Rudanella lutea DSM 19387: one gene and its partner. The protein of the gene in region 1 binds, or shares a complex with, the protein of each later gene. Links are inferred from orthologs where the notes say so. Each region holds a gene or a part of one and is shown on either strand. Other genes may lie near its edges. The genes, in order: pheS and pheT.

The links.
Region 2: the proteins of pheS (region 1) and pheT are in contact, whole or in part, in a crystal structure (PDB 6P24), measured with the Escherichia coli proteins. The link is inferred for Rudanella lutea DSM 19387 from one-to-one orthologs.

The regions. Positions count from the first base shown.
Region 1 is NZ_KB913013.1:1,099,968-1,111,074, forward strand. What follows is about bases 3,741-6,530. They hold pheS (phenylalanine--tRNA ligase subunit alpha), read left to right. Parts: upstream 3,741-4,504; coding sequence 4,505-5,557; downstream 5,558-6,530. Other genes in these bases: RUDLU_RS0104835 (LytR/AlgR family response regulator transcription factor), read right to left, coding at 3,741-4,087; RUDLU_RS0104845 (exodeoxyribonuclease VII large subunit), read left to right, coding at 5,645-6,530. In the rest of the region: RUDLU_RS0104815 (sugar porter family MFS transporter), read right to left, coding at 1-226; DNA repair protein RadA, read right to left, coding at 468-1,844; RUDLU_RS0104825 (porin family protein), read left to right, coding at 2,110-2,811; RUDLU_RS0104830 (LytR/AlgR family response regulator transcription factor), read right to left, coding at 3,014-3,427; more of RUDLU_RS0104835, read right to left, coding at 3,656-3,740; more of RUDLU_RS0104845, read left to right, coding at 6,531-6,850; xseB (exodeoxyribonuclease VII small subunit), read left to right, coding at 6,855-7,043; RUDLU_RS0104855 (OmpA family protein), read left to right, coding at 7,183-8,538; RUDLU_RS0104865 (SDR family NAD(P)-dependent oxidoreductase), read left to right, coding at 8,782-9,864; RUDLU_RS0104870 (B12-binding domain-containing radical SAM protein), read right to left, coding at 9,993-11,107.
Region 2 is NZ_KB913013.1:5,563,584-5,575,005, reverse strand. Bases 3,402-6,506 are described here. They hold pheT (phenylalanine--tRNA ligase subunit beta), read left to right. Parts: upstream 3,402-3,761; coding sequence 3,762-6,251; downstream 6,252-6,506. Other genes in these bases: RUDLU_RS0122865 (hypothetical protein), read left to right, coding at 6,312-6,506; RUDLU_RS0122875 (hypothetical protein), read right to left, coding at 3,402-3,595. Outside these bases: RUDLU_RS0122885 (sugar 3,4-ketoisomerase), read right to left, coding at 1-35; RUDLU_RS0122880 (DUF1684 domain-containing protein), read left to right, coding at 132-782; more of RUDLU_RS0122875, read right to left, coding at 977-3,401; more of RUDLU_RS0122865, read left to right, coding at 6,507-6,650; RUDLU_RS0122860 (cell division protein ZapA), read left to right, coding at 6,723-7,013; rny (ribonuclease Y), read left to right, coding at 7,244-8,854; RUDLU_RS0122850 (DUF4230 domain-containing protein), read left to right, coding at 8,935-9,588; RUDLU_RS0122845 (M1 family aminopeptidase), read left to right, coding at 9,612-11,422.

The DNA of each region.
Region 1 (11,107 bases):
TTCGCTTGCGGCCCAACCGGTCGGCCAGTTGCCCGCTCAACAGCGAACCCGCCATACCGCCCATCAATACGGCCGACACCGCCCAGCCTTCGGCCGTTTCGGAAAGTTGCCACTCCTGTTTGATAAAAGGCAGAGCCACGTTGATCACGCCCGTGTCGAAACCAAACAGCAACCCACCGGTAGCCGCAACGGCCGCAATGAAGTACAGTAAAAGTGTTTTACTCATGACAGAATAAGATTAGAGGGGTGTAGGACAGGTTCTTTATGATAAGCTCGACAGAAGCTTTTTTCGACAGGATTATCAGGATGCGCAGGATTTTCTTCCCTAAATATAATCCTGTGCATCCTGTAATCCTGTCGAAAAACTAAACTTGTCCTACACCCGATTAGAGCGTACAAGCTACAAAAAAAGCTGTCGGCGAAGATACGGCCGACAGCTTTCGTATGACTATCTATGATTTCCAATCTTACATTAACACCCCCTGAAACACTTCGTCGAGCTTAGCAACCGGCCGAATTTTTATTGAAAAACCGCCCGTATCTAAGCCTTTCAAACTGTATTTCGACACAAAAATCTCCTTGAATCCGAGTTTTTGAGCCTCGGCAATGCGCTGCTCAATGCGGCTGACGGCTCGCACCTCACCTCCCAGTCCGACTTCGGCCGCAAAAGCCACGGTCGAGGGAATGGGAATATCTTCGTACGACGACACAATGGCCGCGCACACTGACAAGTCGATGGCCGGGTCTTCTACTTTAAGCCCGCCCGCAATGTTCAGAAACACATCCTGCTGCCCGAGCCGGAAGCCACCCCGTTTTTCGAGCACGGCCAGGAGCATCTGAAGCCGTTTATTGTCGAAACCCGTGCTACTCCGTTGCGGAGTACCGTAGGTCGAAACGCCCACCAGTGCCTGAATTTCAACCATTAGTGGACGGTTACCTTCGAGCATCGACCCAATAGCCACGCCACTCAGCACCTCGTCGCGTTGCGAAATCAGAATCTCCGACGGGTTGGTCACCTGCCGCAAGCCGGAGCCCAGCATTTCGTAGATTCCCAGCTCAGAGGTGCTGCCAAACCGGTTTTTAGTGGTGCGCAGAATCCGGTAGGTGGTGTGCCGGTCGCCTTCAAACGTCAGCACGGTATCCACCATGTGCTCGAGTACTTTAGGCCCCGCAATGGTGCCCTCTTTGGTGATGTGCCCGATCATAAACACCGGCACACCTGACTCTTTAGCGTACTTCATAAACTCGGCCGTACACTCCCGCACCTGCGATACGCTACCCGCCCCCGACTCCACGAGTGACGAGTGCATGGTCTGAATCGAGTCGACGATGAGGACTTCGGGCTCAAAATGCTCGACCACCCGAAAAATATTCTGGGTCGAGGTCTCAGTCATGATGTGGCAGTCACTCGTGGGGGCTTCGAGTCGTTCGGCCCGCATTTTTATCTGCTGCTCGCTTTCCTCGCCCGACACGTACAGCACACGCGTACCTGGTAGAGTCAGGGCAATCTGGAGCAACAACGTCGATTTGCCAATGCCCGGCTCCCCACCGATGAGTACGAGCGAGCCCGGCACAATCCCCCCGCCCAGCACCCGGTTGAGTTCGGCATCGACGGTCAGCACACGGGGCTGCTCCTCGTAATTAATGGCGTGCAGGGCTTTCGGTTTGGGCGCGGCCTTGGCGGCCCCCGTTGTTACGCGCCAACCGCCTTTTTCGGGTTCATCTTTCTGAACCAGCTCTTCCACAAAGGTATTCCACTCGCCACAAGCCGGGCAGCGCCCCAACCACTTGGGCGATTGCTGCCCGCAATTCTGGCAGAAGTACGACGTTTTGATTTTAGCCATTTCTACAGTGAACAATCTGCAACGAACAGTGAACAACGAATGGTGATCACTAAAAACTGTCCGACTTTTTTTGCGTGAATTAAACCTTATTGGCCCAAATGATTCAAAACGAGGCAGCACAGGATACAGCCAAAATTGTTCGTTGTTCTCTGTTAGCTGTTCCCTATAAAAACGCCATTCACTCAAAATTAGTTGGCCTCGGTACACCGATTAATAGGGGGATGCGTTAGTTCAGTTGTCAACACATAAACTATACGACCAATCCATGAAGAAGAGCCTTCTGTTCGCTGCCATCGCCTTAATGCCTGCCGTATCGGTTGCGCAGGATTCGTTTCAATTCGGCATTAAGGGCGGGGTCAACCTGTCGAAATTTTCCCTCGGTGAAAACGTTGTGACCACCCGGCTCAATGCGAATGGCTCCCCAGCGGTGGGGGTCGATGGACAGCTCATTCGCGACAATCTGCGCGAGAGCCTCAACAGCCGGACCGGCACCGCCTTTGGGGTGTACGCCCGCTTTGGTCGTAACCTGTATATTCAGCCTGAGGTGTTGTACTCGACAAAAGCCAGCTCGTTCGATATTGTGCGAACGCAAAACGGACAGACGCAAACTGAAACCGTTAATATCTCGACTACCAGTTTCGATGTACCCGTATTGTTGGGTCTGAAAGGTGGCCCGTTGCGTGTGGTGGCCGGGCCGGTAGTCTCGTTCCGTATTGGGGATAATCAGCGCTTCGGTGAAGCCCTGCGGCAGTACACGACGGGTTCGCTCAACGATGCCTGGGCAAAAGCCTATTATGGGTATCAGATTGGGGGCGGCCTCGACCTCGGCCGAATTGGCATTGACGTACGCCGGGAAGGCAGCTTTTCCGACATTGCCGCCGTTGACCTCGGTACGGCAGGCCAAACCACTCAGTTTAGCCAGAAGCTGAAGTCATGGCAGGTTACGCTGGCCTACAAAATCTTTTAACAACGAACAGTGAACAACCAACAGTGAACATTGAACAACGAACAGTTTTGCGTAGAAAAGCAATTGTTCATTGTTCATTGTTCATTGTTCATTGTTCATTGTTCATTGTTCATTGTTCATTGTAAAAAAATAAACCGTTGCCCTGCGTCCTGAGGAGTTGGGCAACGGTTATCCGTCCAATTAACCCACTATATTGTTTGCTTTAATTCAGAAGATTCTGATAGTATTCGTTCAGGCGATCCCAAATTTCTTTCAACCGCCGACGCGACACAGCCACCTCACGGCCATCGGCCATTCGCAGCATCCGGTCGGCACCCAGTACCCCCCGGCGCACGTAGCCTAAATTGACAATATGCGATTTGTGTACGCGCAGAAACACATTACCATCGAGTGTACGCTCAAATTCTTTGAGCGTTTTTGAGATCAAATACTTTTTCCGGTCCCGCGTGTACAGAAAGGTGTAATTCCCCTCGCCTTCGAGGCAGGTGATGTCATCTACCGAAATCATAACCGTTCGGTTCAGGTATGGCAAGGCAATGCGCTGGGTTCCCCGCTGGTACGAAGCCGGGAAGTTAGGCATAACAGGAATTAACGGATTGTTGGTAAGTGATTCCATTGGTCGAAAACGGTTAGCGATTGAGATAGTGACAGAACAAAACTACCGCTTAGTCGAGCCGAAACCATGAAAAACCAACTGCCAAGCAGGGGCCGATTTATCATCAACTCCCTGATTAACAGTTGGTTATACACAATCCAATGCTATATTTTGGGTATATCTCCTTGCACGAATACGTAAAACTACGTATGCCTCAAATAGGACCTTCCCGTGCCTTCAACAACCCGATTAGTTAATATCGGCTGGCTGACGCTGTTGCATCCGATCCATAAACATCTGCGCGCGCCGACGTGAGATCTTTACCTGCTGACCGTCGGTCAGTTCGAGTTCACCTTCTTTCTTCACGTAGAACTTGCGAACAAAGCTCAGGTTAACAATGCACGACTTATGAACCCGCACAAAAGCTTGTCCATCAAGCAATGTTTCGTACTCTTTCAAGGTGCGTGACACCAGCATTTTGGTACCGTCTTTGAGGAAGAAGTTCGTGTAATTCCCACAACCTTCCAGCCGGACAATTTCGTCAACAGAAACCGTACGTTTACGGTCATAAAACGGAATCAACAATTTCTGCAAACAAGGCGAGCTGGTGTTGTTTTCCACACTCTTGGGAAAAGGCATTGACATGCTGTCTAAGAAAGCTTCTGACGTCATAGTGTTCATAGCGTTTTGAGTTTGCGCGGTTAAGACTGGTAGGAGCTTTTTCCTGAGAAGGTAGCTGGTGAGCCACCAACTTTATCCAGTCTCATACTCCCGGAGATGCTTTACCTTAGACAACAATCAGACCTTTTTGTCACGCAAGCTTCATATTGTTTTTCGCCTGTAAGTAATAGTACTTATCATCAGTAAGTTAGCCTACGGGCATTAAAGTAACCTACTGAATTGGTCGACAAGTAACAATGGGCACCTTTGTGTGTATACGTCGCCAATGTGTGTAATTTTCGCCACACTAATTCCCCACATTCCCCAAGACCACATCAGCGCAACCGGGCCACAGGTAGCAAGGCATAGCAGGGCCGTGGTTAAGTTTACCTATCTTTGCAGGCTCATCATGAAGTTTTAGTCAAGTTCAATTGCGCCATGCTGGATAAAGTCAGGGAATTAGTACAGGAAATCGATCAGGCTACCATTACCACCAAAGAAGATTTAGAACAGTTTCGGATGCGGTTTATCAGCCGCAAGGGGGTACTGACCGAGTTGTTTGACAATCTGAAAACTGTGGCCGCCGAAGACCGCCGGGCGGTGGGCAAGGAGCTTAACGACCTTAAAAACAAGGCACTCGCCCGATTCCAGGACTCATCGGAGGCTCTGGAAGCGAGTGGAACGGGCAATCAGGGTCCGGCCGTTGATCTGACCTTACCCAATGTACCGGGCCTGACGGGTACCCAACACCCCCTTTCGATTGTCCGGCAGCGCATCATCCAGATTTTTGAGCGAATCGGCTTCAACGTGTCCGATGGCCCTGAAATCGAAAGCGACTGGTATAACTTCGGGGCACTCAACTTCCCCGATAATCACCCCGCGCGCGATATGCAGGACACGTTTTTCGTGCAGAAATCAGCCGAAAACCAATCGGCCGACATGCTCCTGCGTACGCACACCTCCAATGTGCAGATTCGGCTGATGGAGCACCGCAGCAAAGAAGAAACCTTCCGCCCGATTCGCTCTATTATGCCGGGCCGGGTGTACCGCAACGAAACCATTTCGGCACGGGCGCACTGTCAGTTTCACCAGGTTGAAGGGCTGTATGTAGACCGCAACGTGGGTTTCCGTGATCTTAAAGACACGCTGTACCACTTCGTGAAAGAGATGTTCACGAAAGATACCAAGATTCGGTTCCGGCCATCGTATTTCCCATTTACGGAGCCAAGTGCCGAGATTGATATATCGTGCCAGATTTGCCACGGCTCGGGCTGCAACATCTGTAAGCATTCGGGTTGGGTCGAAATTGCCGGTTCGGGTATGGTTGACCCACAGGTGCTGATCAACAGCGGTATTGATGCCGAAGAATACACCGGCTTTGCATTTGGCATGGGTATCGAACGCATCACAATGCTCAAGTACGAAGTGCGCGACCTACGCCTTTACTTCGAAAATGACGTCCGATTCCTGAAGCAGTTTGAAGGACTATAAAAAAAGTAAGCAGTAGGCAGTGGCAGTAAGCAGTAACTGACGTATAAACTGCTACTGCCTACTGCTACTGCCTACTGCCACTGCATCATGACACCCATCCGTTTAGCCGATTTAGCCTACGCCATTGAGGCCGTTGTTGAAGAACGATTTTCGGGCCGGGCTTTCTGGGTGGTAGCCGAAACGAGCGACATCAAGAATTACCCCGACCGCAACTATTGTTTTCTGACCCTGGTCGACCGGGACAGCAGTTCGCCGGGTGGCCGCGATACGGTCGCTAAACTGGAGGCTGCTATCTGGCGCAAAAATTACAGCATCATCCGGGCCTTTGAACAGGCTACCGGGGTAGCTTTTGCCCGCAACATCTCGCTGCTGTTGCAGGTGACAGTAGGGTTCCATGCCGTGTACGGAATGCGGCTTGAGATTCACCAGATCGATCATTCGTACACGCTCGGCAACCTCGAACGCGAGCGGCAGGCCATTCTGGATACCCTTGTACGCGACCATGCCGAACTGGTCTGGCAGGAAGGGGGCGCCTACATAACCGCCAACCAGCTGCTGCCGCGCCCCTCGGTTTGGCAACGCATTGCCCTTATTGCCGCCCCCGGCTCCGACGGTTGGCGCGACTTTCGGCACGAACTCACCAACAACCCCTTCGGCTACCAATACCAGATCGACGAGTATCTGACCCAGATACAGGGTCAGGGGGCCGACCGGGCCATTTGCGCCCAACTCGATCGGATTCGGGAGAGCGACGTAGCCTACGATGCCGTCGTGATTGTCCGGGGCGGGGGCTCACAGCTCGACTTTGGGTCGTTCGATACGCTGCGGGTGGGGCTGGCTGTGGCTGGTTTTCCGGTGCCAGTGCTTACGGGCATCGGACACGAGCGCAACGTCAGTATTGCCGATATGCTCTGTCATCAGAGCGTAAAAACACCCACCAAAGCAGCTGCTTTTCTGATCGACCATAACCGGCAATTTGAGGAGCAATGCCTACGCCTGTTCGGGCGGCTTATCGAAGCGAGTCGGCAGTCAATTCAGCACAGCCGGCAACGCCTGACCGCCGAAACCGAACGGTTTCGGTTTGTCACAAACGATTTTTTGAAGCAGAAACAGCTTGATCTGGTCGAGAAAAGCGTGACCCTGAAACACCTCGATCCGGCCAATGTGCTCCGGCGCGGATACGCCCTCATTCAGCGCGATGGACGTATTATTACCAAAACGTCGGCGCTGGCAATTGGTGATTCTGTACAAATTCAACTTGCCGACGGCATCACCGATGCCACAATTCGTTGACCCCATGTCTTACCAGGAAGCCTACGACCAACTGGTCGAACTGATTGACGATATCGAGAGCGAAGCCACTCCGCTCGATGAGCTGCCCGCCAAAATAAAGCTGGCCACCGACCTCATTGCGTACTGCCAACAGCGACTCCGTTCGGTAGAAGGTGACTTCCAGGAGGCTTTATCGAGAATTAAAAGCCAATAAAATTTTACTTTTGCACAGGGGTTCTCTGTGGGAGTACCCGGCTTTCCCTTAATTTTAACGATTCGGGCATGCCGGGTACGTGTTTTTGGTCGTGTGGGATAGAGAAGTACCTGATTCAATGATTAAGAAAACAGACAATATGAATTTTTTTGCCGCGTTTAACGACATTGTAACGCCGGACGTCATCAATAAAGCAGCCGTTTTTGTCGAGGAGTCCGCTCCGAAAACGCAAAAAGCAATCGAAGGCCTCGGCCTGACGGTACTGGGTGGTTTGTTGAAGCGGACAACCTCCGAAATTGGGGTCAATCAGCTTTTTAACTACATTCAGAAAGGCAATTACGATGGTTCGCAGACGGCAGGTCTGTCCAGTGCCCTTAAAGATCCGGCACAAACCAATTTGCTCATTGCACACGGCAACGATACGATCAGTCATCTGCTGCCGGCCATGAAAAGCTCCATTGCCAACATGATTTCGAGCTATGCGGGAATCCGCAACTCGTCGGCAGTGTCGTTGCTGGGTCTGACGTCGGGGATCGTACTCGATGTGCTGGGCAAGCAGGTACGTGAGCAAAAAATGGATGCCGACGGGTTGGCAGCTGCTCTGTTTGAACAACGCGAAGAGTTTGTTCAGAAAGTGCCCGAAAGCCTGATGCCCAAACTGGTCGAAAAGCTTGGTTTGCAGCAGATTGTAGCAGGCATTGCCGGCCCCGCTCGCCGGGGCGAACCGGCAGCTACGCCCGGCCGACCTATTTCGGCACCCGGCCCAGCCGTTACGGCCCCAGTCTACGATACGAGTTCTGACTCCGACAATACCAATGGGTTGGTAGGTAAAATCGGTATCGGCCTGGTATTGGCAGCTATTATCGGTGCCGGTGCCTACATGGTTTATAACAACAGTCGCACCGGCCAAACCGACGATGCAAGCGAAGTTGCCGAAACGACCGTAACAACCGATGCTGGTCAGGCTGATACCGTAGCCCGGTCAATGGCAGTTCCGGTAGACACCAGCGCCATGCGGACCAAACCCGCCACTGCGTCGGCTGTGGCTCCGGTAGCCCCTTCGGCTGCCTCTACCACCGCAACGGCCGGAGCAGGTACCCTCACCACGGCACTTAACAGCTACATGGCCGACATTACGGCTCCGAAAGGACGTACGTTTTCGCTGTCGGCTGTATCGTTTCAACCGGGTTCAACCAGTCTGACACCCGGTTCGGAAACGACCGTTACCGAAATTGCTAATTTCCTGAAAGCCAACCCGGCCGCTCAGATTCGGTTGGTAGGATACGCTAACGATGCCGGGGCCGGTACAACCAACAAAGCCCTGTCATTCAAGCGCGTTAATACCATCAAATCCATGCTCGTGGCCCAGGGTATCAACTACATCCGGGTCGATGCGGTTGGATTGGGCACGGGTTCAAAACCCAGACCCGGCGACTCAACCGGCACACGCACTCCCTCGCTGCGTAAGATCGACATGAAAGTGGTTTATAAATAGAAGGGAGAAAAGGAGAACGGAGGAAGGAGGAAAGGGATCCGAAACCTAACCGAACTCTTATCAACCCAACCAGACACGATGAAAACACCCTGAAGCAGAAAGGAACCGAGGCAGCCCCTCGCCTTCCTTTCTGCTTTTTGCATTCCTCCGTTCTCCTTTTCTCCCTTCTCCCCTTTCCCTCCTTTTTCCAAACATCCCGTTAGTGGGCGTGTTGTCAAATGAAATCAATTGTAAACTCACGTTATGACAACGCAAACCGGGAAAACCGCACTCATTACGGGCGCATCTAGTGGAATCGGTAAAGAATTAGCGACCCTTTTTGCCCAGGACGGCTATAATCTGGTGCTTGTGGCCCTGAGCGACGAGAAGCTCAACGCCGTCGAACAGGACTTCAAAAGTGCATACAGTGGTCAGCAGATCACCGTGATCGGTAAGGATCTGGCGGCAGTGAATGCCCCTCAGGAAATCTACGACGAACTAAGCGGGCAGGGTATTCAGGTGGATGTGCTGGTAAACAATGCTGGCTTTGGCGAATACGGTATGTTTGCTACCGAAACCGACCTTCAGAAAGAGTTAGACATTATTCAGGTCAATATCTCAGCCTTGGTGTACCTGACCAAGCTCTTCAGCAAAGACATGGTACAGCGCAACTCGGGTAAGATTCTGATGCTCGGATCGGTGGCTTCGGTGATGCCTAACCCCATGATGGCCGTGTACGGGGCCACTAAGTCGTTTATCTACTCGTTCTCCGAAGCCCTCCGCAACGAGCTGAAAGACAGCGACGTGACCGTGACCGTGCTCATGCCCGGCGCTACCGACACCGATTTCTTCAACCGGGCCGGTGCCATGAACACCAAAGCGCAGGAAGAAGCCCGTAAAACCGACCCGGCCCGTGTAGCTAAGGATGGCTACGAAGCCCTGATGGCGGGTAAAGACAAGGTTATTTCAGGCATGAAAAACAAACTGTCGGTGGCCAGTTCGTATGTTTTGCCCGACGGGGCCGTTGCCGCCAACATGCGCAAGCAGATGCAGGATAAAAACTACGCCACCGATCAGGAAGAAGAGTCGCAAATGAACAGCCTGTTGCTCGGCGTAGGTGTAGCGGCCCTCGCGGTTGCAGGCCTCTTACTGTTCCGGTCGTACAACAACCTGAGCACGTACGATAAACTACGGTACCGGGCTAAAGCCAAGCGTCTAAGCTGGAAGGCGCAGCAGATGGCTAACGAGTACACGAATCAGGCCCAACACGCCGGGCAATCGGTGGTCGATTCGCTCAAAGGGGCATACCAAAACGGCAAGGCCCGCGTAGAAGAAACGCTGGCGTAGATTTGCGAGATGCTTAAGCGATGACAACTCGTTTAGAGAGATGTCATCGCTTTGTTTCACACTACATTGAATTACTTTTAGAGGTGTCATCTCTCCAAAACGAGATGGCACCTCTTCTATTTTCATCCCTACACTACCAACAGCCCATGTTCGCGGAGTTGTTTCCAGACCGCAGACGCTTTAAACAGCTCAAAATCGCCCAGGCCTGCCTCTTCGTAGCGGGTCTGTAGCCGTTGCATCGACATAGGCGTTGGGGCGTCGATGTCCATGTCGGGCAGAACAGTCACTAACCACTCACCCACCGGCAATTCGGTTTCGAGTAACCAATGGTCTTGCTTGCTGTAAAACTCCAACTCGGCCATTTCGATTACCTGTTGCCCGCGCCGGGATCGGGGCACAGCCGCTTCGAACACTTCGAGCGTAGGTTCTCCGCCAGTCCAGACCACGAGCGCGTTGGTACGTTGCCCCTCGGCTGGGCGTTGCCGGATGGCTTTCTCGATATATCGAGGGGGTATGGTCGTGGGTGGAATCGGGAAATCGAACCACTCCTGCAACGGGAAATCAAAGCACACCCCGTGCATGTAGTTGAAGAGCGATTTACGCAACCCTTCGGCAAACAGATCATGGTCGGCACCGAGGGGGTCGGCATGGTCGAGGTCGTTGTCGGCAAAGAGCGACCCGTTTGCCGTCGGCAGGTCGGGACCAATGCGCTGCACATCAAATGCGGCCGGATGCTGCCCCACGGGGCTGTGCGAGGTCATGGCAAACCGGTGCCAGAAACCCGACTGCACCACGCCTTGCTGAAAAAGCTGCCGCACCATTTCGAGCGAATCGACGGTTTCCTGCATAGTTTGTGTCGGAAAACCGTACATCAGGTAGGCGTGCACCATGATGCCCGCCTGCGTGAAGGCGTCGGCTACGCGGGCCACCTGCGCTACCGTCACGCCTTTTTTCATCCGGTCGAGCAACCGGTCGGAGGCTACCTCAAGCCCGCCCGACACGGCGATACAACCCGACGCCTTGAGCAACCGGCACAGGTCGGGCGTGAAACTCACCTCAAACCGGATATTGGTCCACCAGGTCACGGTGAGCTTGCGCCGGACAATTTCGAGCGCCAAATCGCGCATGAGCGCGGGCGGGGCAGCTTCATCCACAAAATGAAACCCCGTTTGCCCGGTTTGCTCGATAATTTCTTCGATTCGGTCGCACAGCAGCGAGGCCGTAACGGGCTCGTAGCGCTTGA
Region 2 (11,422 bases), 4.5 Mb from region 1 along the record:
GAGGAAAAGGTCTTAAGTTGATGGAGTTTTGCCATGTTTACCAATCATAGGGGTTATTATCAAGCTCGTTGGACAAATTTATCCGATATTTACTTAAAATTTTATCCCAGTCCCTCAATTCCAATTTGCGAATGAAATTTCCTACCGTGTTACGACTCAGCGTAATAGCAGTTTTTGCCGCAATCGCCTACTTTTTACTAAAACCGATATTGTTTAACGGTGACAATTCGAGCACAGGCGGGGCAGTTAACGTAGCAGAATGGGAGAAAGAGCTTACTAATAGCCGAAAGAATAAAGATGAATTTTTTCGGACCGACAAAGAATCTCCCCTTGAAGACAAAGCCTCTTTTAACGGATTAATCTACTTTCCGGGCAATATTGAGTACCGGGTTGAAGCCAGATTTGAACCTTTCGCCGACAAAACGCAGCGCATCGTGATATCTCTGTCCGATGGTTCGGAGGAAGTCTACGAACAGTCGGGCCATGCCGTATTCAAACTCCGGGGCGAAGTCTGCCGACTCCTCATTGTGAAACAGGGCGATACCTATTCCATTCTGTTTAAGGATGCAACCTCGGGCAAAACGACCTACGGCGGTGGCCGATACATCGATTTAAAGGAAAGCGCATTTCAGGGAAATAATGTAACCATCGATTTCAACACGGCCTATCACCCCTACTGCGTGTACAATCACACGTATGCCTGCCCGCTCCCACCCGCTGAAAACACCTTGCCGGTAGCCGTGGAAGTAGGCGAAAAACTTCCGGCGCAATACAATAAGTGATCATCTCAATACCGGACACCGGATGGTGGACGCTAGTCTTCTCTACAGAATGGTAGTAAGTCTAGTGTCCAGTATCTGAAGTCCGAATGTTCAGTACTGAAAAAAAATCATAACTGCGGGTTGCGATTTTGCCGGGTAGAAACCAAACAAAACCGCAACCCGCAGCGCCCACCTGTCAGTTATGAACTCCCTGGCTACTGCCCGGTTCCAATCGGCATACAGCTTGCGGTGTACGATGAGGTAGCCGTGGGTACGACATCAATGAACAGCACCCCGCGCGCGCCGGTACTCCAGACCACCTCCTCGCCGGTTGGGCAGGCGGAGGCTGTCAGTCGCACACTCTCGCCGGGGCAAATAGCTGTTGTACTAGCGGTTATACTGATGGGGGCCACTACCTGAAACTGCACCACGGGGCTGTAAACGTTTGTCCCGTACCGAATTCTGAGCGAATAGTTGGTTGATGTACTGAGTAAGCCCGGTACGGCGTACACCAACTGGGTTGAATTACTACTGAGCGGAGACACCGATACCGGCGTTCCAAAACCTTGCCTCGCCGGGGCTATCTCGACCACATAACTACCAGCCGGATTGAAAGGGCACCCTCCGCTCACGGATGCGTACGTCAGCGTAACCGACTGCCCGGCTACCACGAGTGCAGCACTTTGCCCCAGAGCTGCCGCAAAAGCGGGATTCTGCACAGTAATCGATGCTGTAGTCTGCGCCATTTGTACCGATCGACCATCGGTTATGAGTAGCGTAACCGACAGCGGCCCGGCCGCCCCTACCCCTACCGACGCACTAAATGGCGAAGCAGTAAGCCCCGTTCCCGACACAACACTACCCGTACTGGCAGTCAGCGTGTAGCTGTACTGGGGGCTTGTTGTGCCGATCACTGCCGTAAGCGTAGCCGCTCCATCGGCGCAAACCGGCGCGCTACCAGTAGCCAATCCTGTAATCGTCGGTAGACCGGGCAATACATCCATCGCCACAACCCCCGAAGCCGAACGAGCCCCTCCGCTACCGGAATTCCCCTGGTCATTAACCGTGACAACCAGCGAAGCCGCTCCGGCATAATTCACCGACGGCCTGAAGGCTAACCCATTGAGCGCGGTGTTAATGTTGCTCAACGTGCCCGAAAAAGTCATGGCAGCGTCGGATGTGCCATCCCCGACTGAAAACGTCAGCCCACTCGTGGTTGCCAGCGAAAAGGTACCCTGTGTAGCACTCATGGTCACCTCCATAAGTCCGCTACCAGCATCTTCATCATCAACCCGAATCAGCTGACCACTGCTAAATAAAACCGGGCTGTTTTCCTGTACCGTCAGGTTAGTCGGGTAGGTCAGTACGGGGGCATCGTTGACAGCGCTTACCGTCACGGCAACACTTGCCGAATTCGAGCAGCCATTACCATCTGTACCCGTGACACTGTAGGTTTGGGTTGTTGTAGCCAGAAACTGAGCCGTACTGCCGGTAATCGAGTTGGCTGGCACATTGGGCGAGAACGTGTACAGGAAAGCCCCACCGGCTTGCAATGTTAGCGACTGGTCTTCGGCAATGGTTCCGCTGGGCGAAGCCACCAACGTAACATTGGGTCTAACTACCGTGACGTTGGTCGTAGCAGAAGTTGTTTCGCCCGGTCCATTTCCAACCGTCAGGGTTACGGTACGTACCCCGGTTACAGGCCCAACAAAGAGCGGCTGCAGGAAGGAATATGTACTCGAAACGCCAGTTGACGATGTTCCTCCACTTATACTCAACGTGTAATTGTAGGGGGTACTTACTGTAGCCACGGTTGCCGTGACCGTGGCTATCGAATTCGGACAAGCCACCCCATTGGTGGTCTGTAGGTTGGTTAAAGTAGGTATGGGTGCCGAGGTATAAATCGCTCCACCTGAACCTACGACCACAAATCGCCCTACGCCATAGGCAGCACCGTACAAGGTTGGGAGCGTCCCTGAACCAATACTCCGACTCATCCAGCCGCTTGTTGGGCTTGTACTGGTGTAAAGAAGGCCATTTGAACCAACAGCCACGTAAGTACCGGCGCCTTCAATTATGTCAAAAAATTGGGTGCCTACGCTTGGCGTAATCAGGGATGTGTTAAAATTGATCCCATCCGCAGAGGCTTGAACAAACCCTGCCCCCTGAATATTTAAATTCCCAACGAGTATATACGCCTGATTGAGGATCGAATTGGGGTAAACCAGCCCGCCATTCGTTTGGGTTTGTTGCCAGTTAATCGCATCAAGCGACTCGAACCGATACAGCAACGCCCCATCATCACCGTAAATCACATACCGACCGCCAACAAACCCGACTACATCCAGGAATATTCCCGCGTAAGGAAGAGCCTGCCGAGTCCATGCAGGCGACGACCGATACAAAAACCGCTGATTATCAATGGCAACGAATTGATTATTTCCAAACGTAATTTTAGTCAGTCGGGTGGTGGAGTTTGTACCACCAGGCAAGGTGACAGCAGCAAAGCCACTGCCCGAAGAAGATTCCATGATTACAGCCCCATTACTATTGCGACCTACGGCAACAAATCGGCCGTTCCCGTAGGCAACCGAGTACAAATCAATAGATTGATCCGCCAGTAGCGAAGCCGACCAGTTGATTCCATCTGTTGAGCGGGCCGTAACCCCCACGCCGACCGCGACAAACACGCCATCTCCGTACACGATATCACGGAAACTATTAAACGTCCCCGACGACCGGGCTATCCAGGTCTGTTGCCCCCATACCGGCACCAGCAGCGTACACCAAGTTAACAGAGAAAACAACCCAATTCGTACCGTAGAGTTATTCATAAATACTAAATTTATGTTACTGTCGAAGTATAATCAAAGACCAGTTTAATTGATAAATTATCCTGACAACTGGTTAGTTTTTTCTACTACCGACCGTTCGGGCAGCTGCTTTCTTCCCACTTTCGCCCCTTCTTCCTACTTTTGCATTTTGCCCCCAATAGAGCGCATGACTATATCGTATAAATGGTTGCAGCAGTTTATTGAACTGACTGAAGCCCCCGAACAGGTAGGCAAAATGCTGACCAGTACGGGTCTGGAAGTAGAAGGAATTGAACGAGTCGAAGCTGTCAAAGGTGGTTTGGAAGGCGTAGTGATTGGTGAAGTACTCACCTGCGAACGTCACCCCGACGCCGATAAACTGAGCCTCACCACGGTCGACGCAGGTACCGGTACTCCGCTCAACATTGTGTGTGGCGCACCCAATGTAGCGGCTGGTCAGCGGGTGGTGGTAGCCCTCGTAGGAGCTACGCTGTACCCTACTAACCCAAACGGCGGACCGGCCGAGCCCCTCACCATCAAGAAAGCTAAAATCAGAGGAGCTGCATCGGAAGGGATGATCTGTGCCGAAGACGAAATCGGTCTGGGTCATTCGCATGCCGGGATTATGGTGCTCGACACCGACGTCCCCAACGGTACGCCTGCTGCCGAGTACTTTAAGCTTCAGCCCGATTATCAGATCGAAATTGGCCTGACGCCCAACCGGATCGACGCGGCCTCGCACATGGGTGTGGCCCGCGACCTGCATGCCCTCACCGGGCGCCCCATCTCGTTGCCCCCGGTTGATGCATTCCGGGTAGATTCAACCGATTTCTCCCTCGATGTGCGGGTAGAAGCTACCGAGGCATGCCCCCGCTACGCTGGCCTGACAATCAGCGGCCTAACCGTACAGGAGTCACCCGACTGGCTGAAGCAGCGCCTGCTGAGCATTGGCCTGACGCCAATCAACAACGTGGTCGACGTGACCAACTTTGTTTGCCACGATTTGGGGCAACCGCTGCACGCTTTTGATGCAGATCAGATTGAAGGCGGCACCGTAGTGGTAAAAACCCTGCCCGAAGGCACTCCATTTGTCACCCTCGATGGCACCGAGCGCAAGCTAAAAGCCACCGACCTGATGATCTGCAACGGCAACCCCGATCCTGCTGCGGCAGGCATGTGTATTGCCGGAGTGTTTGGCGGGAAGAAATCAGGCGTGAGCGAGCAGACAACCCGCATTTTTCTCGAATCGGCCCATTTCAGTGCGGCATCGGTCCGGCAGACGGTGCAACACCATGACCTCCGCACCGATGCTTCGTTTCGGTTCGAGCGGGGTACCGACCCCAACCTGCCGGTGTACGCTCTCAAGCGGGCCGCCCTGCTCATACAAGAGGTGGCCGGCGGGCAAATCAGCTCCGATATCGTCGATATTTACCCGACGCCCGTAGCGCCGTTCCGAGTACCGGTTCGGTACCGCAACATCGACCGGTTGATCGGTATTCAGATCGACCGTGCCGAGATTACCCGAATTCTGAACGCCCTCGACATTCAGCTCGATGAGGTTGTGGCCGAACCCGACCCAAATGCCAGCTTTGTGGCTGTCGTGCCCCCGTACCGGGTCGATGTGACGCGCGAAGCCGACGTGATCGAAGAGATTTTACGGATCTACGGCGTCGATAACGTACCGCTTTCAGCTACCCTCCGGGCCGATTCGCTATCCGAGTTTCCAACTATCGACGTCAATCAGCTTCAGGGACGGATTAGTGAAATGCTGGCCGGCAATGGTTTTTACGAGATCATGTCGCTTTCCCTCACCCGCCCGGCTTATCACGATGCCATCCGGTCGGCACTGCCCGGTACCGACGTGACGTTGCTAAACCCGCTCAGCGACGAGCTGTCGGTGATGCGGCAAACGTTGCTGTTTTCGGCCCTCGAAGCCATGGTGTACAACCTGAACCGGCGGCAGAAAGACCTCAAGTTTTTTGAGTTCGGAAAGGTATACCACCAGAAAGAGACTACCAACCCACAAACGGGGACAGCAGGCCGTAAGTACGTGGAGACTATGCGGATGAGTCTGGCCATGGTGGGTAACCAACAGGCAGAAAGCTGGCAGCAGAAAGCGCAGCCGGTTACGTTTCATAACCTGGCAGCCGCTGTGCAGCGGGTACTGGGCAACCTGCGCGTGCGGTCGTTCGACAGTCAGCCAACTGACTCTCCCCTATTTCAATATGGGCTCACGTACAGCGTGAACAAGAAGCCCATCGTGAGCCTGGGTCTGGTGAATCCCAAACTGACCAAGCTCGTCGACCTGAAACAGCCGGTATTCTATGCCGACTTCGACTGGCAGGCCCTGATGAAAGGGTACAGCGGCAAAGCCAAGTACGAAGAGGTGCCCCGTTTCCCCGACGTTCGGCGCGACCTGTCGCTTGTGCTCGACAAAACCGTCACGTTTGACCAGATCAGCAAGCTGGCACATCAGACCGAGCGGAAACTGCTGCGGTCGGTTGGCGTATTCGATGTGTACGAGGGCGAGAACCTGGGTGCCGGCAAGAAATCGTACTCGGTTAGCTTCACGCTGCAAGATCCTACCCAAACGCTCAACGATACAGTCATCGACAAAACGATGCAACGGCTCATGGGCGCTTTTGAACGGGATCTGGGCGCCGTAATCCGGAAGTAAGTTGCCTTAAAGGAGCCGGGCATCAGCCCGGCTCCCATTACCGATCCACCCCGGAATCTCATGCATACTGAAGCGCAACTCAAACTTCTTTTCGACCGGTTGGAGCAAAAGATCACGTACCTACAGGATCATGCTAACCAACTGAGCGTACTTGTCGACCAGCTCGAACACGAAAAGAAAAGCCTTCAGAGCACGATTCAGGAACAACGGAACAGGATAAAAGAGTTAGAGAAAAAACCGGTAAGTGATAAACAAACCTTTACAAAATCAGCAAAAATTGGTAAGATTGTGAAGGATAATCTGGCCCCTACAGCCGATCACACCGAACTTAAACGAAAACTCGACGAGTACATTCGGGAAATTGAGCAACTAATTGCCCACTTGAGTACTTTGTCATAAACCAGAAAAGGCCCTGCCCGGCACACGCGCCTGCGCTCAGGAACGAAGCCGTAGACAACGCCTGTAAAAGCGATGGAAGACCGTTTATCTATCCGCATCAAAGTTGCCGACAGAGAACTTAGGTTGAAATCGCAACCTGAAGAAGAATACTTTGTCCGTCAGGCTGCTGCCATGATCGCAGAACGAATCGATTTCTACCGGGCAAATGGATGGCATGATAATCAGGAGATTCTGAGCATGATTGCAATTGATTGCATCGTGGCCCGCTTGAAGGGCGATGAACAGGTGCAGCGGATGCAACGCATGGTATTTGACAAAATTACTCAGTTAGACCAGTCTATTTCACTGAATCTAACCCCCTAATGTCTTTAATCTGATCAGCGAATCGGCTCTACCCTAAACCCCGTAGCCTATGCCTGCACAAAGCGGGCAAAATGTGTCTGACAGATTACCTCGTTGTTAGTGAGCAATATACTACCCGACCCGGCGTACAGTGCGCCCGGTTTTTCCGCTGGTCTGGCTCACTTTTTGTTCGGAAACGGCTGTATCGGACCCGGTTGATGTAATTTTTCAACCTTAACGATATAGATCGTATGGAGACTTCATTGTGGGTGACCCTACTAACCGATATAGTAGCCGTTGCCATTGGTGTGTTTGCCGGCTTTAAAATGGCGAGCCGGGAAAACAATAGAAAAGCGGCCGAAGCGCAGTCGCAGGCCGACATTATTCTGAAAAATGCCGAAATGCAGGCCGAGTCGATTAAGAAAGACCGGATTCTGGAAGCTAAGGAGAAGTACCTCAAACTAAAAACCGAGTTTGAAGAAGAGACAAACCGGAAACGGCAGATTCTGACGCAGAACGAAGGTAAACTGCGGCAACGCGAGCAGGAAATCAATCAGATGCAGCAAGCTGCCCGCCAAAAGGAAAGCGAGCTGAACAATCAGCGCAACTCGCTCGAACAGCAACGCAATAGCCTTGATCAGCAGCGGAATCACCTCAACCAACAGCTCGAAACCGCCAAGCGGAAGCAGGAAGAGGCCGAAAAAATGCTGAGCGAGCAGGTAGAGCAGCTGGAAAAAATTGCCAACCTGACCGCCGAACAGGCCCGTGAGCAACTCATCAGCACACTCAAGGCCGAAGCCGAGTCGCGCGCGTCGAGCTACATCAAAAACATTGTTGAAGAAGCAAAGCTGACGGCTACCAAAGAGGCCAAGAAAGTGGTGATCGAAACCATTCAGCGCACGGCGACCGAGCACGCTATCGAAAACTGTGTGTCGGTTTTCAATATCGAATCTGACGACATCAAAGGCAAAGTAATCGGGCGCGAAGGCCGTAACATCCGGGCCCTTGAAGCCGCAACGGGCGTCGAAATCATCGTTGACGATACCCCAGAAGCCATCATTATTTCGGGCTTCGATCCGGTTCGGCGCGAGATTGCCCGGTTATCGTTGCACCGGCTCGTGCAGGACGGTCGGATTCACCCGGCGCGTATCGAGGAAATTGTGGCCAAAACCCGCAAGAACATCGAAGATGAAATCATCGAAATCGGCGAGCGCACGGTTATCGACCTTGGTATTCACGGGCTGCATCCCGAGCTGATCAAGATGGTGGGTCGGATGCGTTTCCGCTCGTCGTACGGGCAAAACCTGCTGCAACACTCACGCGAGGTAGCCAAACTTTGTGCCACGATGGCTGCCGAGCTGGGTCTGAATGCCAAGCTGGCCAAGCGTGCCGGTCTGCTCCACGATATTGGTAAAGTATGGCCCGAAGAGGCCGAACTGCCCCACGCTATTCTGGGGATGGAGCTGGCCAAGAAATACAAGGAGAACGCCGAGGTCTGCAACGCCATTGGCGCGCACCACGACGAAATTGAGATGACCAGCATGCTCTCCCCGATTATTCAGGTATGCGACGCCATTTCGGGCTCGCGGCCGGGTGCCCGTCGTGAGATGATGGAGTCGTACATTAAACGTCTGAAAGAATTGGAAGAGCTGGCGCAGAACTTCCCCGGTGTGCAGAAATGCTACGCGATTCAGGCTGGCCGCGAACTGCGGGTAATGGTCGATGCGGAGCGCGTGAGCGACGAGCGAGCCGGTGCACTTTCGTTCGATATTTCGCAGAAAATTGAGAAAGAGATGCAGTACCCCGGTCAAATCAAGGTGACCGTTATTCGGGAGATGCGCTCTGTAGCCTACGCGAAGTAAGGCTATCCCGTTTAAATGGATAATGAATAATGGTCAACGACCCATGTTCATTATCCATTTTTCTATTATACATTGGTGTTATGGACTTTCTGAATACGCTTCTCCTTCTTTTGGTCGGCAGTGGGGCCGGGTACGCTATTGCCAACTCCATGCGCGCCAAAACCGATGTAGGCGATGCCCGCCGGGAATCAGTTGTGCTGCTCGAACGAATCGAGAAAGTATTCAAAGTGGTCATGGCCGAGGGATATTTCTCGGAGATCTACAATTATCAGGATCAGAAGAAAATCCTGTACGTGCTCAACGACCCCAAAAAAGCCATGATCATTGCCAAATCGAAGGTACTGGTCGGCTTTGATTTCCAGAAAGTCCGATTCTACCAGCCGGACCCCGAACAAAAGAAATTGATGATCGAATCGTTTCCAGACCCTGAAGTTCTGTCGATTGATACCGATTATAAGTTTTACGACATTCAATCGGGTTTTCTGAATCAGTTCAATAGCGACGACTACACCAAAATCCTCGACGACGCCAAGCAGGCCATGCAAAGCCGGGCTCTGCAAAGCGACTTGCCCCGTATTGCTACCAACCAGATTCAGTACATGATTTACCAACTGGCAGGGAGTATGGGTTGGGAACTGCAACTCTCGCCCGATGAGCAGTTTAAGATCGAAGCCATTCAAAAGCGGTACGATGATCTCGATGCCAGCCCGAAAACACTCGGGCCGGGCGAATGAGGTCCGTCGCGCGTTGTCGACCCATGAAGCAGCTATTTACACTTCTTTTCGTTTTAGGGTCGTGTCTCACCGGCCTCGCCCAACTTACCGATGGCGTTGATGCCTGCCAGGCTACCAAAGTGCGCTACTTTGGTAAATGGTTTGCCGATGCGCGAGCCCGGCAGGCTTCGGTGGCCGACTACCAATCAGGTGCAGCCTACCCCGGCGACCCCACCATCGACATCACCTACTACGGGTTAGCCTTGCGCTTAACCCACACGCCTGCGTACCTCAACGGAGCCGCTACCCTCTCGCTAAAGGCCGCAACGGCCAATGTGGGCCAATTTTTTCTGGATTTGAGCCCCCAACACCGCGTCGACTCGGTGAAATCGGGCGGACAAAAACTGGCCTTCACCCGCACCACCGACCGGGTCCAGATTTCACTGCCACAATCCTTATCGGTTGGCCAGCCCCTTACGCTTACCGTTTATTATCAGGGCAACCCAGCCAGCCTGAATGGCTTCGGAAGTTTTGCATTTGCCACCCACGGCCCAACCAATGCGCCCGTTATCTGGACGTTGAGTGAGCCTTACGGAGCCAAAGACTGGTTTCCGTGTAAAGATACTCCGGCCGACAAAGCCGACTCGTCGGCCGTTTCGATTACGGCAGCCCGCCAATTTGTGTCTGTCTCAAACGGGCGGCTCGTGAGCACGACTGACAACCCCGACAGCACCCGGACGTACCACTGGCGAAACAGCTACCCCATTGCCCAGTATCTGATTTCGCTGGCAATGACCAACTATGACCGGTATGACACGCCGTTTACGACCAACGGGCAAACCATGCCGGTAACCCACTACATTTACCCGGAAACGTTACCGTCGATCCGACCGAATCTGGACGTTACCCCTCGCATGTTAGCGCTTTTCACCGATCTGTTTGGGCCCTATCCTTTTTTGCGCGAAAAGTACGGACACGCCCAGTTTGGCTGGGGGGGCGGTATGGAACACCAAACCATTTCGTCGATGGGGGGCTGGACATCCAGTTTGATTGCGCACGAGCTGGCTCACCAGTGGTTTGGCGATAAAATTACCTGCCGCGACTGGCAAAATATCTGGCTCAATGAAGGATTCGCTTCCTATGCCGAAGCGTTGTACGCCCAGTCGGCCACGGGCCAGGCCGCTTACACGGCTACCATGAACACATTTATGGGCCGCGCCCGCAATACTACCGGTACCCTCTATGTCCAGAATATCGACAACGTAAACACCATTTTCGATAGCAACCGCAGCTACGCCAAAGGAGCCTCAGTACTGCATATGCTGCGCGGAGTGCTGGGCGATGCAGCTTTTTTTAAGGCTATCCGGGCCTATGCCGCTGATCCGACAGTAGCGTACGGTACAGCCGTGACGGAAGATCTACAACGTATTGTGGAAAGTTCTTCGGGCAGGAAACTAGACTATTTTTTCAAGCAATGGGTGTACGGCGAGGGGTTTCCGGCCTATACTGTTGCCTGGTCGAACAGCCCGCAAGCCAACAGCCCCGGGGTTCGGGTACGTATTCAGCAAGCACCCCGTTCGTCGAGCCCCGGCTCCTTCACTATGCCGGTTCAGCTACGGGTACAATCGTCGGCTGGCGACACCTTAGTAACTGTGTTCAACGATCAGGCCGATCAATTTTTCACCCTGCCCGCCAAAGGAACGCCCACGGGTGTGGTTTTCGACCCCTACAACTGGATACTGAAAACGGTCGCTTCCACCACATTGGTTACGGGTAATGAGCCATCTACCGAAAGCACACTGGTCGTATTTCCCAACCCTGCTTCCGACCAACTTTCCATCCGGTTTACAGCCCC